2 regions of the Paenarthrobacter sp. OM7 genome follow, and region 1 is predicted to be linked to the other one. Evidence: riboswitches for the same ligand, from Rfam matches in the RefSeq annotation. Region 1 holds a riboswitch; the other holds the start of a gene.
What was found. Region 1 has a riboswitch for thiamine pyrophosphate ahead of thiD (bifunctional hydroxymethylpyrimidine kinase/phosphomethylpyrimidine kinase). Riboswitches for the same ligand answer to the same signal wherever they lie in the genome.
Positions count from the first base shown of each region.

Region 2: another riboswitch for thiamine pyrophosphate. It lies ahead of thiO (glycine oxidase ThiO); the one in region 1 lies ahead of thiD (bifunctional hydroxymethylpyrimidine kinase/phosphomethylpyrimidine kinase).

Region 1 covers NZ_CP123579.1:2,626,309-2,633,394, reverse strand. The annotation lists gene QEH68_RS12130 (Rne/Rng family ribonuclease) at 1-1,965, shown strand, start outside; TPP riboswitch at 2,101-2,199, shown strand; gene thiD (bifunctional hydroxymethylpyrimidine kinase/phosphomethylpyrimidine kinase) at 2,190-3,707, shown strand; gene rplU (50S ribosomal protein L21) at 4,084-4,392, shown strand; gene rpmA (50S ribosomal protein L27) at 4,455-4,718, shown strand; gene obgE (GTPase ObgE) at 4,876-6,462, shown strand; gene proB (glutamate 5-kinase) at 6,452-7,086, shown strand, end outside.
Region 2 covers NZ_CP123579.1:3,058,939-3,066,024, forward strand. The annotation lists gene QEH68_RS14070 (thiazole synthase) at 1-502, opposite strand, end outside; gene thiS (sulfur carrier protein ThiS) at 507-743, opposite strand; gene thiO (glycine oxidase ThiO) at 740-2,005, opposite strand; TPP riboswitch at 2,001-2,119, opposite strand; gene thiE (thiamine phosphate synthase) at 2,147-2,830, shown strand; gene QEH68_RS14090 (ferritin-like fold-containing protein) at 2,874-3,542, opposite strand; gene QEH68_RS14095 (TM2 domain-containing protein) at 3,698-4,639, shown strand; gene QEH68_RS14100 (RNB domain-containing ribonuclease) at 4,752-6,248, shown strand; gene QEH68_RS14105 (DEAD/DEAH box helicase) at 6,526-7,086, shown strand, end outside.

The DNA of each region.
Region 1 (7,086 bases):
CAGAACGTCCTGCCGTCCATGGAAGCTGCCTTCGTGGATATCGGACGCGGCCGCAACGCCGTGTTGTACGCCGGTGAAGTGAACTGGGACGCGGTCAACCTCGAGGGCCAGCCGCGCCGGATCGAGAATGCGCTGAAGTCCGGCGATTCCGTTCTGGTCCAGGTCACCAAGGACCCTGTAGGCCACAAGGGTGCCCGCCTGACAAGCCAGATCTCCCTGCCCGGCCGCTACCTGGTGTACGTGCCCGGTGGTTCCATGACCGGCATTTCACGCAAGCTGCCCGATGTCGAACGCAACCGCCTCAAGCGCATCCTGAAGGACCGTTTGCCGGAAAACGCCGGCGTCATTGTCCGCACGGCTGCTGAAGGTGCGTCGGAAGAAGAACTGACGCATGACATCAACCGCCTGCGCGCCCAGTGGGAAGGCATCGAAGGCCAGGCCTCCTCCACCAAGGTCCTGGCACCGGAACTGCTCTACGGCGAACCCGATCTGACCATCAAGGTGGTCCGTGACGTCTTCAATGAAGACTTCTCCAAACTGATCGTTTCCGGCGACGACGCCTGGGACACCATTGAGGCTTACGTAACCTACGTTGCCCCCGACCTTGTGGGCCGCCTCGAGAAGTGGACCAAGGACCAGGACATCTTCGGTGCCTGGCGCATTGACGAGCAGATCCACAAGGCACTGGAACGCAAGGTCTTCCTCCCATCCGGTGGTTCGCTGGTCATCGACCGCACCGAAGCCATGACCGTGGTGGACGTCAACACCGGTAAGTTCACCGGCAGCGGTGGAAACCTTGAAGAAACCGTCACCAAGAACAACCTCGAAGCTGCTGAGGAAGTAGTTCGCCAGCTTCGCCTGCGTGACATCGGCGGCATCATTGTCATCGACTTCATCGACATGGTCCTTGAGTCCAACCGCGACCTCGTCCTCCGCCGTATGGTTGAGTGCCTTGGCCGCGACCGCACCAAGCACCAAGTGGCTGAAGTGACGTCACTGGGCCTTGTCCAGATGACCCGCAAGCGCATGGGTACCGGCCTCCTTGAGGTCTTCGGTGAGCAGTGCGAGCACTGTGCCGGCCGCGGCGTGGTCACCCACGATGAACCGGTGGAGCACCGTCGCGCCAACGTTGTGGCTGCCGAGCACCACCGCCCCCACACTGAGGCGCAGCAACCCACAGCCCGAACAGAACGCAAGCGCCGCCGTGGCAAGGGCGGGGGACAGGCTGTCGCCGAGGCTCCCGCGCAGGTCCACAGCACTGCTTCCGCCCCTGCCGCACCTCCCGCGGCTTCCGAGCCGCAGGATCCTGCCAAGCAGGCCAAAGCAGAGGCAACCCGCGCTGCGCTGGCGACGATCGCTGCTGCCGCCCACGCTGCCCACCTCCACGATGACGAAGTTCACCGTGCAGAAGAGCAAGCACGGGCGGCCGGCCAGCACCAGGCGCCTGCCGCATCACAGCCGGAGGCCGGAGAGCACGCCGACCCCGAATCAGACCGGGAAGCATCGGTTCGTGACACACGGTCCACACCGGTTCTGCGATTCGGCGGCGAAGAAGTGGCCTTGCCTTTCGGGGAACACCACGAGGAACCGCCTGCCGCCAAGCCTGCCATGAGCCTGGATCTCCTGGCCGAAGCGTTCTCCCACCTTGGCGCAGCACCCGAGGCAAAGCCCGAAACCGTGGTTCCTTCCAAGGCAGCCGCTGCACCGGCAGCCGCCGTGGCGGGGCCCGTGGACGAGGACCCTGAAGCTGCTTCGGCGTCGAAGTCCCGCCGGGGGCGCCGCAACCGCAGTGCGAGCCGCGCCCAGGGTGCAGCCAACGAGACCAGCGTTGAGCACCACGAGGTCACTGCTACCGCAGCGCGTGGAACTGCACACCAGGCCAAAGCACCGGCGGAGCCTGCCAAGAAGGCAGCGTCCGAGGAACCCATCATCCTTGGGGTTGGTGTTCCCGCTTCGGAGCTCTAGGACCCGATCCGCAAGGGCCCCGCAGTAACCGCCACAGGCGGGTACTGCGGGGCCCTTTGCTGTCTGCTCACAGCGGTCATAACCGGTCTTCTGCGGAGTGCAGTTCCCGGGCCGTGCTGCTTCCCGGCTACGCTGGGGATTGACACGGGGTGCCGGGCATAGGGCCCGGCTGAGATCCAGACCCGTTGAACCTGTCCGGTTAGCACCGGCGAAGGGATGTCCCCATGACGTCATCGTCGTATTCTTCTGTGTACCCTCTGGCTGTTTGCGGCCGGGAAACGCCCCGCGTACTGAGTATCGCGGGCTCGGACCCCTCCGGCGGTGCCGGTATCCAGGCTGACCTGAAGAGCATTGCTGCGCAGGGCGGCTACGGCATGGCGGCGATCACCGCGTTGACTGCCCAAAACACGCTGGGCGTCAGTGCTGTCCATGTTCCTCCGGTGGAGTTCCTGCGACAGCAGTTGGAGTCCATCAGCACGGACATTGCCATCGATGCCGTGAAGATCGGCATGCTGGGTGACGCTGCGGTGATCGATGAGGTCCGCAGCTGGCTTGAGGCGGTGCGTCCCGGCGTCGTGGTCCTTGACCCGGTGATGGTGGCCACCAGCGGCGACCGCCTCCTGCGAGGGTCTGCCGAGCAGGCCCTGCGCGCTCTGCTGCCGTTGGCGGACCTTATTACCCCGAACCTCCCGGAGCTTGCCATGCTGTTGGGGGAGCCTGAAGCTGCTGACTGGGATTCGGCGTTGAACCAGGGCAAGCGACTGGCTGCTGAGTGCGGCACCACGGTCCTGGTGAAGGGCGGACACCTGGCAGGGGCGGAATGCCCGGATGCCCTGGTTAACACCAGCGGCCTCCTGAGGCAGGACGTCATCGAGGTAGCCGGACCCCGCGTGGAAACGAAGAACAGCCACGGCACGGGCTGTTCGTTGTCGTCGGCTCTGGCCACGGTCCAGGCCCGCACCGGCGATTGGGAAGCTTCCCTGCGCGAAGTCAAGCCGTGGTTGCTCCAGGCGCTGCTGCATTCGGACAGCCTCGACGTAGGCCAGGGAAACGGGCCGGTCCACCATTTCCACCACCATCAGGTCCTGAGGCCGGGGCAATTCGCCGCGACGCTGTGGAAGGAAGCTGCTCCGGAGCTCGAGGCAATCTACAAACTCAGCTTTATTGACGGCCTGCAATCGGGCGAGCTCCCGGAGGCTGCGTTCAATTACTACCTCGCGCAGGACGTCCTCTACCTCAACGGGTATTCCAGGGTCCTGGCGCGTGCGGGCGCCCTTGCCCCCACGGAGGAGGAGCAACTGTTCTGGGCCAAAGCGTCACAGCAGTGCCTTGAGGTCGAATCGGAACTGCACAGGAACTGGCTCAGCACCCGAGAGGCATCCTCGGTGACCGGACCCGTCACGAAGTCCTACGTGGACCACCTGCTGGCATCCTCGGCCACCGGCAGCTACTCCGTGGTGCTGGCGGCCATCCTGCCGTGCTACTGGCTCTACGCAGAGGTGGGCCAGCGGCTCCATGGGTCGTTCGTGAAGGCGGGATCCCCGGCGGCGCATCCCTACGCGGACTGGCTCAGGACTTACGCCGATGAAGAGTTTGCTGCAGCCACCAGGAATGCGATCAATTTCACGGACGCCGCTGCAGCGGCAGCTTCCGAGGGGGAGCGGGCATCAATGGTGGAGGCTTTTGCCCAGTCCTGCCGCTACGAAACTGCGTTCTTTGACGCACCCCGGCTGTTCGCCTGACCGTTCCTGCTCGGGCTTTTTATCTCCGGGTTTCAAACCGCCCCAGCGCGTCGCGGGTCAAATCACGTTAATCGCCCCAAACCCTGTAGGCTGTATGGGCACGGTGCCGGGAGAGTCCGTTACAACTGGTGATGCAAGTCACGTGGTAGCCTCCGGACCCGGCCTCATTTGCAGCCGAGGGTCAAACTAGCGTAATCTTGATCTTCGGTGCTTACGCCAACACTTGGGTTATGCCCCTTGGAATTGTTCAAGGGATGACTCGCGGACTTCGATCAGAAGTCCACGGCGTTGAGGCACAGCGCGAACCAAGCCTGATTTCGGTTCCAGGTTCCGCACGCAAATTTAGTTATAAACGTCGAGAGAAGTGAGTACCCAAGTGGTGTACGCGATTGTCCGCGCAGGCGGCCGCCAAGAAAAAGTTTCCGTTGGAGACTACGTAACGCTTAACCGCGTCCCCGGTGGAGCCGGCAGCACGCTTGAGCTGCCCGCCTTGCTCCTGGTTGACGGCGATAAGGTCACCTCCGCAGCTGCGGAACTGGCCAACGTCAAGGTGACGGCTGAGATCCTCGAAGACCTCCGTGGTCCGAAGATCGTCATCCAGAAGTTCAAGAACAAGACCGGCTACCGGAAGCGTCAGGGTCACCGTCAGGAACTGACCAAGATCAAGATCACCAGCATCGCGTAACTTTCGTTACCCGCTGTTCAGGTTTTCCAGTTTCCCCAGAAATTTAGAGGCAGGCATTTCACATGGCACACAAAAAAGGCGCGAGTTCCACTCGCAACGGTCGTGACTCCAACGCACAGTACCTGGGCGTCAAGCGCTTCGGTGGTCAGGTAGTCTCCGCAGGCGAAATCATCGTTCGCCAGCGTGGCACGCACTTCCACCCCGGTGCAGGCGTTGGTCGCGGTGGCGACGACACCCTGTTCGCCCTGCAGGCCGGCTCGGTTGAGTTTGGTACTCGCCGCGGACGTCGCGTAGTGAACATCGTTGCTGCTGCAGCTGCAGAGTAACAACAAGTTCTGAACCGGTGGAGCGGGCCAAACGGCCCGCTCCACCATTCTTTTAACCGCATTACAATCGACTAGGGCGCTTTAGCGCACTGGTTTTGCAACAGCGCTGGCAACAGCAACAAACGCTGTAAGTAAGACAGCAACTGAGGAGATCCACGTGGCGAGCTTTGTAGACCGGGTAGTCCTGCACGTATCCGGCGGAACCGGCGGCCACGGCTGTGTCTCTGTAAAGCGGGAGAAGTTCAAGCCCCTCGGTGGCCCCGACGGCGGCAACGGCGGCAATGGCGGCGATGTCATCCTCCGGGTGTCCGCCCAGACCACCACGCTGCTGGACTACCACCATGCACCCCACCGCCACGCCACCAATGGTGGCCCGGGCATGGGCGACTGGCGCGGTGGCAAGAACGGCGAGACCCTGATTCTTCCGGTCCCCGACGGCACCGTCGTCAAGACCAAGGACGGCGAAGTCCTGGCAGACCTCGTGGGTGAGGGTACTGAATACGTCGCAGCTGCCGGCGGCCAAGGCGGCCTGGGCAATGCTTCCCTTTCCTCCCAGAAGCGCCGAGCGCCGGGCTTTGCCCTGTTGGGCATCGAAGGCGAATCCAGCGACATCGTCCTGGAACTGAAGTCCATTGCGGACATCGCGTTGGTCGGCTTCCCCTCTGCCGGCAAGTCCAGCCTGATCGCAGCCATGTCTGCTGCCCGGCCGAAGATCGCCGATTACCCGTTCACCACGCTCATTCCCAACCTGGGCGTGGTCCAGGCGGGAGAAGTCCGTTTCACCATTGCCGATGTCCCCGGTTTGATCGAGGGTGCCAGCGAAGGCAAGGGACTCGGGCACAACTTCCTGCGGCACGTTGAACGATGCGCGGCATTGGTGCACGTCCTTGACTGCGGAACCCTGGAGTCGGACCGGGATCCCCTGTCCGATCTCGCCATCATTGAGGCCGAGCTGGAGAAGTACGCGGTTGACATGAGTTACGCCGGTGTTGACGGCGAAGTTGTTCCCCTGAACGAGCGCCCCAAGCTGGTTGTCCTCAATAAGGTTGACCTGCCCGATGGCAAGGACATGGCTGAGTTCGTTCGTCCCGACCTGGAAGCGCGGGGTTACCGCGTGTTCGAAGTCTCGGCAACCAGCCACGAGGGCCTGCGCCAGCTCGGATTTGCCATGGCGGAGATCGTCAAGGCAGCGCGCGATGCCGTGGCAATCGCACCCCCCAAGGTTGCACCGCCGGTTCTGCGGCCCCGTGCGGTCAACGAGTCCGGTTTCAAGATCCGCCGCGAAGAAAAGAACCTCGAGCCGCTGTTCCGCGTTCTGGGCGAAAAGCCTGTGCGCTGGGTCAAGCAGACCGACTTCACCAACGAGGAAGCCATCGGCTATCTTGCCGACCGTCTGGCTAAGCTGGGCGTGGAAACTGAGCTCTTCAAGGTTGGCGCCAAGCCTGGCGACACCGTGGTCATCGGTGAAGACGACGGCGTGGTGTTCGACTGGGAGCCCACCATGATGGCCGGCGCCGAACTCCTGGCAACCCCCCGCGGTACCGACATCCGCGTTGCGGACATTGGCGACCGTCCTACACGTTCGCAGAAGCGCGATGAGCAGATTGAGCGCCGCGAAGCCAAGGCCGCCGCCCGTGCCGAGCTTGAAGCAGAACGCAAGGCCGGCATCTGGACCGAATCCGTCAGCGGCCGCCGCGCACAGACCGTGAGGGAGAGTACCCTGGACGCCGGTGATGACGACTAGGACCGTCGACGTTCCGGCCACGGCCGAAGGCCTTGAACGCCAGGCCCTCGCCACCGCCAAGCGGATTGTGGTCAAGGTGGGGTCCTCTTCCTTGACCAGCATCAAGGGCGGTATCTCCGAGAAATCCCTTGCGGGACTGGTGGACGCCCTGGCGGACAAGCGCAACGCCGGCACCGAGATCATTCTGGTCTCTTCGGGGGCCATCGCTGCGGGCCTGGCACCTTTGGGACTGGCCAAGCGACCCAAGGACCTGGCAACGCAACAGGCTGCCGCCAGTGTAGGCCAAGGATTGCTGATGGCCCGCTACACACAGGCATTCAGTGCCCACGGCGTCACCGTCAGCCAAGTGCTGCTGACCGCGGATGACCTCATGCGCCGCACGCAGCACACCAACGCTTTCAGGGCGTTGGACCGCCTGCTCAACCTTGGCGTGGTGCCAGTGGTCAACGAGAACGACACCGTGGCCACGCACGAGATCCGCTTCGGTGACAACGACCGGCTGGCCGCTTTGGTAGCCCACCTGGTCCGCGCGGATGCGCTGGTACTGCTGTCCGACGTCGATGCCCTCTATGACGGCCCGCCGTCCCAGGGTGCCAAGCGTATTCCGTTGGTTCAGGGTCCTCA
Region 2 (7,086 bases), 430 kb from region 1:
CGGTTCCGATCGGCGAGCCCAGGGGCATCACTGCGGTGGCACCCAGGTTTTCGAGGCGCAGTGCCAGGACGGGATCATCGTTGGTATAGGCGAAGACTTTGAATCCACGGTTCACCAGCTGTTCCGTTGCCTCGACGAGTTCCACTGCGTCTGGAAGGAGCGTGTGTTCATCGGCGATGACTTCCAGCTTCACCCAGTCGGTTTCCAGTGCCTCGCGTGCCAGTTCAGCGGTCATCACGGCGTCTCTGGCAGTAAAGCAACCGGCGGTGTTGGGCAGCACCCGGATTCCGTGGTCCACCAGGAGTTGGAAGAGGGATCCTGTTTCAGCGGGTGAGTAGCGCCTCATGGCTACTGTGGTGAGCTCAGTCCCGGACGCCAGGAGCGCAGCGCCCAGACCGTCCAGGCTCGGGGCACCTCCCGTCCCCATGATCAGGCGGGATCCGAAGTGGACGCCGTCGATCACCAGGGCGTCAGTAATGACCTCTGTGTTTGCTGTCGTCATGATGTCAGCCTCCTTGGACTGCGGTAACAAGTTCGAGTTCATCCCCGTCGGCGAGCGCCGTTGCGGACCATTGGCTGCGTGGCACCACCTCGGAATTGCGGGCGACGGCGACGCCCAGCTTGCCACCGTCGGCTGCCTGTCCGCGGTGGTCCAGGGCGCGGCCGGTGACGGCCGTGACCAGGGTGCTGACTGAAGCATCCTCCGGCACGGCGTGATCGGATCCGTTGAGTTTGATGTTCATGCTGTTTCCTTGCTGGGAGCGTGTGCCGGCGTAAGCGCCCGCGCTGTGGATGAAGTGGCCGCGAAGCGGTCCGGGGAAAATGATGCCCACCGGGGGTCCGACGTGCCGTTGATCAGCCCGCCCACAATCCGTGCGGCCGCGGGCGTCAGGAGGACACCATGCCGGAAGAATCCTGTGGCGATCACCAGACCATCAACATCCCCCCGGGGGCCCACGACCCGTCCAAGCAGCGGTGCGTTGTCCGGAGTGCCGGGGCGGGCCCGGGCCGTTGCTTCGAGCAGCTCAAGTTCCGCCACTGCGGGGACCAGGGCCTGGGCGTCCCGCAATAACTGGTATACGCCCCCGGCTGAGACCGCGTTGGACGCTGCCGACAGTCCGTCCTCGCGCTGGGTGGCCCCGATGACTACAGTGCCGTCGTCCCGGGGCACGATGTAGACGGGCACTCCACGGACCATCCCGCGGACGGTGGAGGTGAGCAGGGGCCGGAGGTGTTCAGGCACCCGAAGCCTGAGGATGTCGCCATATACCGGCCGCAGGGAAAGGTTAAGCCCGTCGGGGAGCCCTTCCAGGTCTGCCGCACCCAGTCCGTTGGCGACCACCGTCTCGGTGGAGTGGACAGCGGCGCCGGACTCGAGTTCCACTCCTGAGACCCGCCCTCCGTCCCAGAGCAAGCGGCGCGCCGTGGAAGTCACGGCAAACCCATCGTCGGCGCCCGAAACCCACGTGGAGTCGCTGGCCGCGTGGCGTGCCAGTCCCGAGAGCAGGCATGCCGCCAGCTTGCGGGGATCGACCTGGTGGTCGGCGGGAACGTCGAAGGCACTGGAAATTTGGGGACTGAGGAGGGGTTCGCGATCCCGGGCGTCGCGCAGGGACAACGGCTCGACCCCCAGGCCCGCAGCAAGCTGTACAGCACGGAGGTCTGCCAGTGCCCTGCGGTCCGCGGCATCGGCACCCACGGCAAGTGTCGGCGTCGTGCGGTATCCGGTGTCTTCCCCTCCGCGGGGCAGGCTTGCCGCGAAAGACGACCACAGCCTGGACGATTCGAGCATCAACTCCAGGAGATCTTCCTCCTGGTAGTGAAATTCGCTCACGGGGGCAAGCATTCCGGCGGCAGCAAACGTAGCCCCCGAAGCCGGTGCGGGGTCGATCACCACCACGGAGCGGCCAAGTCGCCGCGCTTCGCGGGCGATGCCCAGCCCGATGACGCCGCCGCCAATGACGGCCACGTCGGCCTGGAGCGGGGTTTGGCGGGGAACTGCCATTGCGCGTTTCCTTCCCTACGCCGGTACTAGCCGGATCAGGTCAAGCGGTCGGCTCTTAAGCCCTCTCAGCCGGACAGTCATATGACGAACGTCGCGGCTCCCGCAGTACGTGCCCAGTTTAGAGGAACTACTCTGGGTTCCATGACCCAGACTGATGCCCTCGCCACCGCCCGCTTGTATCTATGCACCGATGCGCGGAAACGGCAAGGCGATTTTGAAGACTTTGTGGACGCCGCGTTCGAGGGCGGTGTGGACATCATCCAGCTGCGCGACAAGACCCTCGAAGCTGCCGAGGAATTGGAGTTGCTGGCGGTCCTGCACGGAGTTGCGCAACGTCATGGACGGCTGTGGGCTGTCAACGATCGAGCCGACGTTGCCAGTGTTTCCGGGGCTCCGGTGTTCCACATCGGGCAAAAGGACCTCCCGTTGAAGGTGGCCCGGACATTGCTTCCGGAGTCCGTCACGATCGGTCTTTCCACCCACTCCCCCGAGCAGGTGAATGCCGCCATCGCGGCATCACCGGGACAGGGGGGCCTGGACTATTTCTGTGTAGGACCCGTCTGGGCGACACCCACCAAACCCGGCCGCGAAGCCGTGGGACTGGACTTGGTCACATATGCCGCAGAAGCGAGCAAGCGTGCAGTCGAGACCACCGACGGCGCCGTGAATCTGCCATGGTTCGCCATCGGAGGGATCGATCTCAGCAACGTAGAGCAGGTGCGGGCCGCAGGAGCCACCCGGATCGTCGTGGTCCGCGCCATCACCGAGGCTTCGGATCCGACGACGGCAGCCAAGTCGCTGCTGGAGGCGCTGGACGCAGCCTGAGCCTGGCCGTTGGAGCCTTTCAGGCATAAGCCCGGTCATACCGCTAGGCAGTGAGGCCCAGCGCCGTCATCCGGCGGGCATGACGCCCGGCGAGCTCGCCTGTCAGTCTTTTAATTGCGGCGCGGGCATCGCCACCACTTTTTAGTGCCGGCCCCAACTGTGGGTGCTCAGTCCCTACCCTCTGCGCCTGTGTCAGCGCTTCCCCCACCAGCCGGCGGCCCCACAACGCCAGCCGTGAGGCCAGTCGTGGGTCATCGGCCAAGGCCCGCCGCAGCAGGACACGAAGTACCTCGGTTGCCTGGTCGGGGGAGGCAACCCGGTCCACGAACTGCTGCGTTGTTCCATCGAGGAAAGTGGCGACAGCCCGGTAGAAGTCCGAGGAAACGGTGTCGATGACGTATGCCTTCATCACGGATTCGAACCAGTCCCCGGGCTTGGTGCGTTCATGGAAGTGGTCAAAGGAACGCTGGAACGGCAGCATGGCTTCCTCCGGATCGAGGCCCATTTCAGCGAGCCGATCGCTCAGCAGCGCGAAGTTTCCGTACGCACCGACGGCAATTTTTGCCAGCACTGAACGGTCATGGAGTGTGGGGGCGTATCGGGAATCGAACGAAAGCCGGCCGAAAGCCGACAACTCGCCGTAGGCCATGGCGCCCAGGAGTCCCGCGGCGAGTTGTCCGGCAGAAGGTGCGACGTCCGTCGAAGTGCCCATAATCCAAGACTATCCCCGGCTCTCCACACCCCGCCCGCGGAGATTGCCTTCAGCAGCGTTGGTCCCACTAGGCTGACTGGAAGTGAGTTGACTGTCTGGCCTGCCCGCAGGCCGCGTGTCCTCCTCCTCGCACCCACTCCCCCGAAGGATGATCAATGACTAATCCGAGCTACCCGCCCGCGCCCCACAACGGGAACGGTGCCCCACCAGTTCCCCCTGCACCCGGTGCTTTCGACGCCCAGTACCAAGGCGGACCCCAGACGTACCAGTCCGGCCCGGATTCCAGCCCTTATGGTGTTCCCGGCACGGGTACTCCGGCCAAGTCCTTCATGGTCACGTGGATCCTCTCCTTGCTCCTTGGTGGCCTCGGTGTTGACCGCTTTTACTTGGGAAAGATCGGGACCGGCATTGCCAAACTGCTCACTGCGGGCGGACTCGGCATCTGGTCCATCGTGGACCTCATCATCACGCTGACCGGCAACGCACGGGATAAGGAAGGCCGCCCGCTGCAGGGTTATCCGGAAAACAAGAAGAAGGCCTGGATCATCACGCTCGTTGTCTGGTTCGCCGGCACGGTTGTTGGGATCGTGTCCACGGTGTTGTCTTTGACGCTGGTGGCTGCCGCGGTCCAGGGACAGGCCACGCCTGTCCCTGCCGCACCGTCAGCTTCACAGGAGGCCACTGCCCCTTCCCAAGGCACTGCCACCGATGGCAACGCTTTCGAGGTCACGGTGTCCGAGGGCAACACCGTTAAGGTCACCGTCCTTAACTCCGGATACGCTACCGAAATCCCGGAGATGGCTTACATGAAGCCGCTCAACGGCGGGTTCCTCCTGCTGGAGGTTTCCTGGGAGACCACCGCCGGATCCAGCTTTGCCGCGCCCAGCAACTTCGATGCCTTCGATGCTGACGGCAACGAGGGCGACCGGATCTTCCTTGACAACGGTCTGGGCGGTCTCGTCTCCGGCGATGTCGCAGCCGGAGACGTACAGCAGGGCGTCATCGCCTTCGACATCAAGAATGGTCCCACCACAGTGGTGATCAACAATGACTTCGGCGACAAGGCAGCCACCTTCACTTTGACACCGGCAAGCTAACCGCCTGTTTGGTCAGAACCAGCTTTACCGAAAGCCCGTTGCCCCTTGGGGCAGCGGGCTTTTGCGTGCGGCTGCCAAGACTATCCGCCGGTTTCGGGCTACCCTGATTTTCGTGTCACATCATCGGATAGCACCCAACGTCGACGATTCGTCGGACCAGCTCGCTGAAGCACTTGCGGCCTTGAGGACGGAACTGGAACTCCCCACCGCGTACCCTGCCGAGGCAGTACAAGAGGCAGAGCGGGCCGTGGAAAACCTCAGGCTGCCGGATCAGGACCTGCGGGAGATCCCCTTCGTCACCATTGATCCCGCTACCTCGACTGACTTGGACCAGGCCCTGTTCATTGAACGTTCCGGAGACGGCTACAAGGTCCTCTACGCCATCGCCGACGTGCCGTCCTTTGTGGCTCCCGGAGGAGCCTTGGATGCCGAGACCCGGCTACGCGGACAAACGTTCTATGCACCTGACGGCCGGATCCCACTGCACCCTGAGGTCATCAGTGAAAACGCCGGAAGCCTGCTGGCCGAACAGGACTGCAGTGCCTTCGTGTGGAACTTCGAACTCGGCGCTGATGCAGAGGTCATGTCCGTGACCGTTGCCCGGGCTGCTGTCCGCAGCCGGGCCAAGCTGAGCTACAAAGGCGCCCAACAGCAGATCGACGACGGCACCGCCCCGCCTGTTCTTCAGCTCCTCAAGGAAGTGGGACTGAAGCGCGTCGAGCTGGAACGGTTGCGCGGCGGCGCAAGCCTCAACATGCCGGAACAGGAAATCGTCCAGGCGACCGACGGCGGCGGGTACAGGATCGTTGCAGCCCCGTCTTTGCCGGTGGAAGACTGGAACGCACAGATCTCTCTGATGACCGGAATGGCGGCCGCACAACTGATGCTGGAAGGCAAAGTTGGCATCCTCCGCACGATGCCCGCCCCGGATGAACGCTCACTGCAGCATTTCAAACGGCAAACCACTGCGCTGGGCAAACCGTGGGATGGCCAGGTCAGCTACGGCGAGTACTTGCGCACCTTGGATGCGTCCGACCCCCAACAGCTGGCCATCCTGCACTCGGCCGGGACGCTGTTCAGGGGCGCAGGTTACACGCCCTTCGACGGCGAGGTGCCTGACACAGTGATCCAAGCGGCCATCGGGGCTCCCTATGCCCACACCACAGCACCGCTGCGACGCCTGATTGACAGATTCGTCCTGGTCATCTGCGAGGCCCTCAGTAACCACAAGGACATTCCGCGGTGGGCCCGAGACGCACTGCCCTCGTTGCCGGAGATCATGGCAGCCTCGGACCAAGTGGCCGGTCGGCTTGAGCGTGCGGCTCTGGACACGGTGGAAGCAGCACTGGTAGCCAACCACGTGGGCCAGGAGTTCGATGCCGTGGTGATTTCAGGGTCCAAGCCTGCCAATGGGAACAGCAACGGCAACCGAGGCAATGGCAATAAAGCCAACGGAAACGGGAGCGGTCCGTATGGGGTCGTCCAGATCGCGGAACCGGCCGTCACCGCACGCTGCGACGGCGAATTGGAGTCCGGAACCAAAGTGCGGGTACGCCTTGTCACGGCGGATATTGCCAGCCGTGAAATCAGGTTCGAGCTGCAGCACTGACCCCGGTGAACCCATGATCCGGGCTTTATGGCTCCCAGAGGATAGACTGGGCCTGTAGTAATGGATGCCCGGTCGTTGATTCAGTTAATTTTTGAAGTCAACAAGCCCGCCCCTACGCGATCTTGAGATGTACCAACTGGTCACCAGTGCCAGTACTTAGATAGCCCGCGATCGGCTTCCACTGGATATGCTTGCGCGCCAGTTCGTGCTCCGGTACGGCTTCGCCGCCCCCGTTGAGCACGCAGCGCCAATGCCTAAATGAATAAGGAAACTCCCTGTGAGTGAATTGCACACCCATGAAGTCCTGACCGACCCCACCGGAACCGAAATTCTTGAACCCGAGGAAACGATCGTCTCGGATGAAAAGCCCCACGAGATCGAAGAAAAGTCCTTCGCCGACTACAACGTCCGCGCTGACATTGTTGAGTCCTTGGCCGATGCCGGGATCACGCACCCCTTCCCCATCCAGGCGATGACCCTGCCAGTGGCCCTGAGCGGCCACGACATCATCGGCCAGGCCAAGACGGGTACCGGTAAGACGTTGGGCTTCGGCATTCCTGCGCTCCAGCGTGTAGCCGGCCGCGACGACGCCGGCTATGAGAAGCTTGCCGTCCCGGGTGCACCCCAGGCCTTGGTGATCGTTCCCACGCGTGAACTCGCGGTGCAGGTTGCCAACGACCTCCAGACCGCGTCACGCAAGCGCAACGCCCGCATCGCCACCATTTATGGTGGCCGCGCTTACGAGCCCCAGGTCGATGCCCTGCAGAAGGGAGTCGAGATCGTGGTCGGTACCCCCGGGCGTCTGATCGACCTTTACAAGCAGAAGCACCTGAGCTTG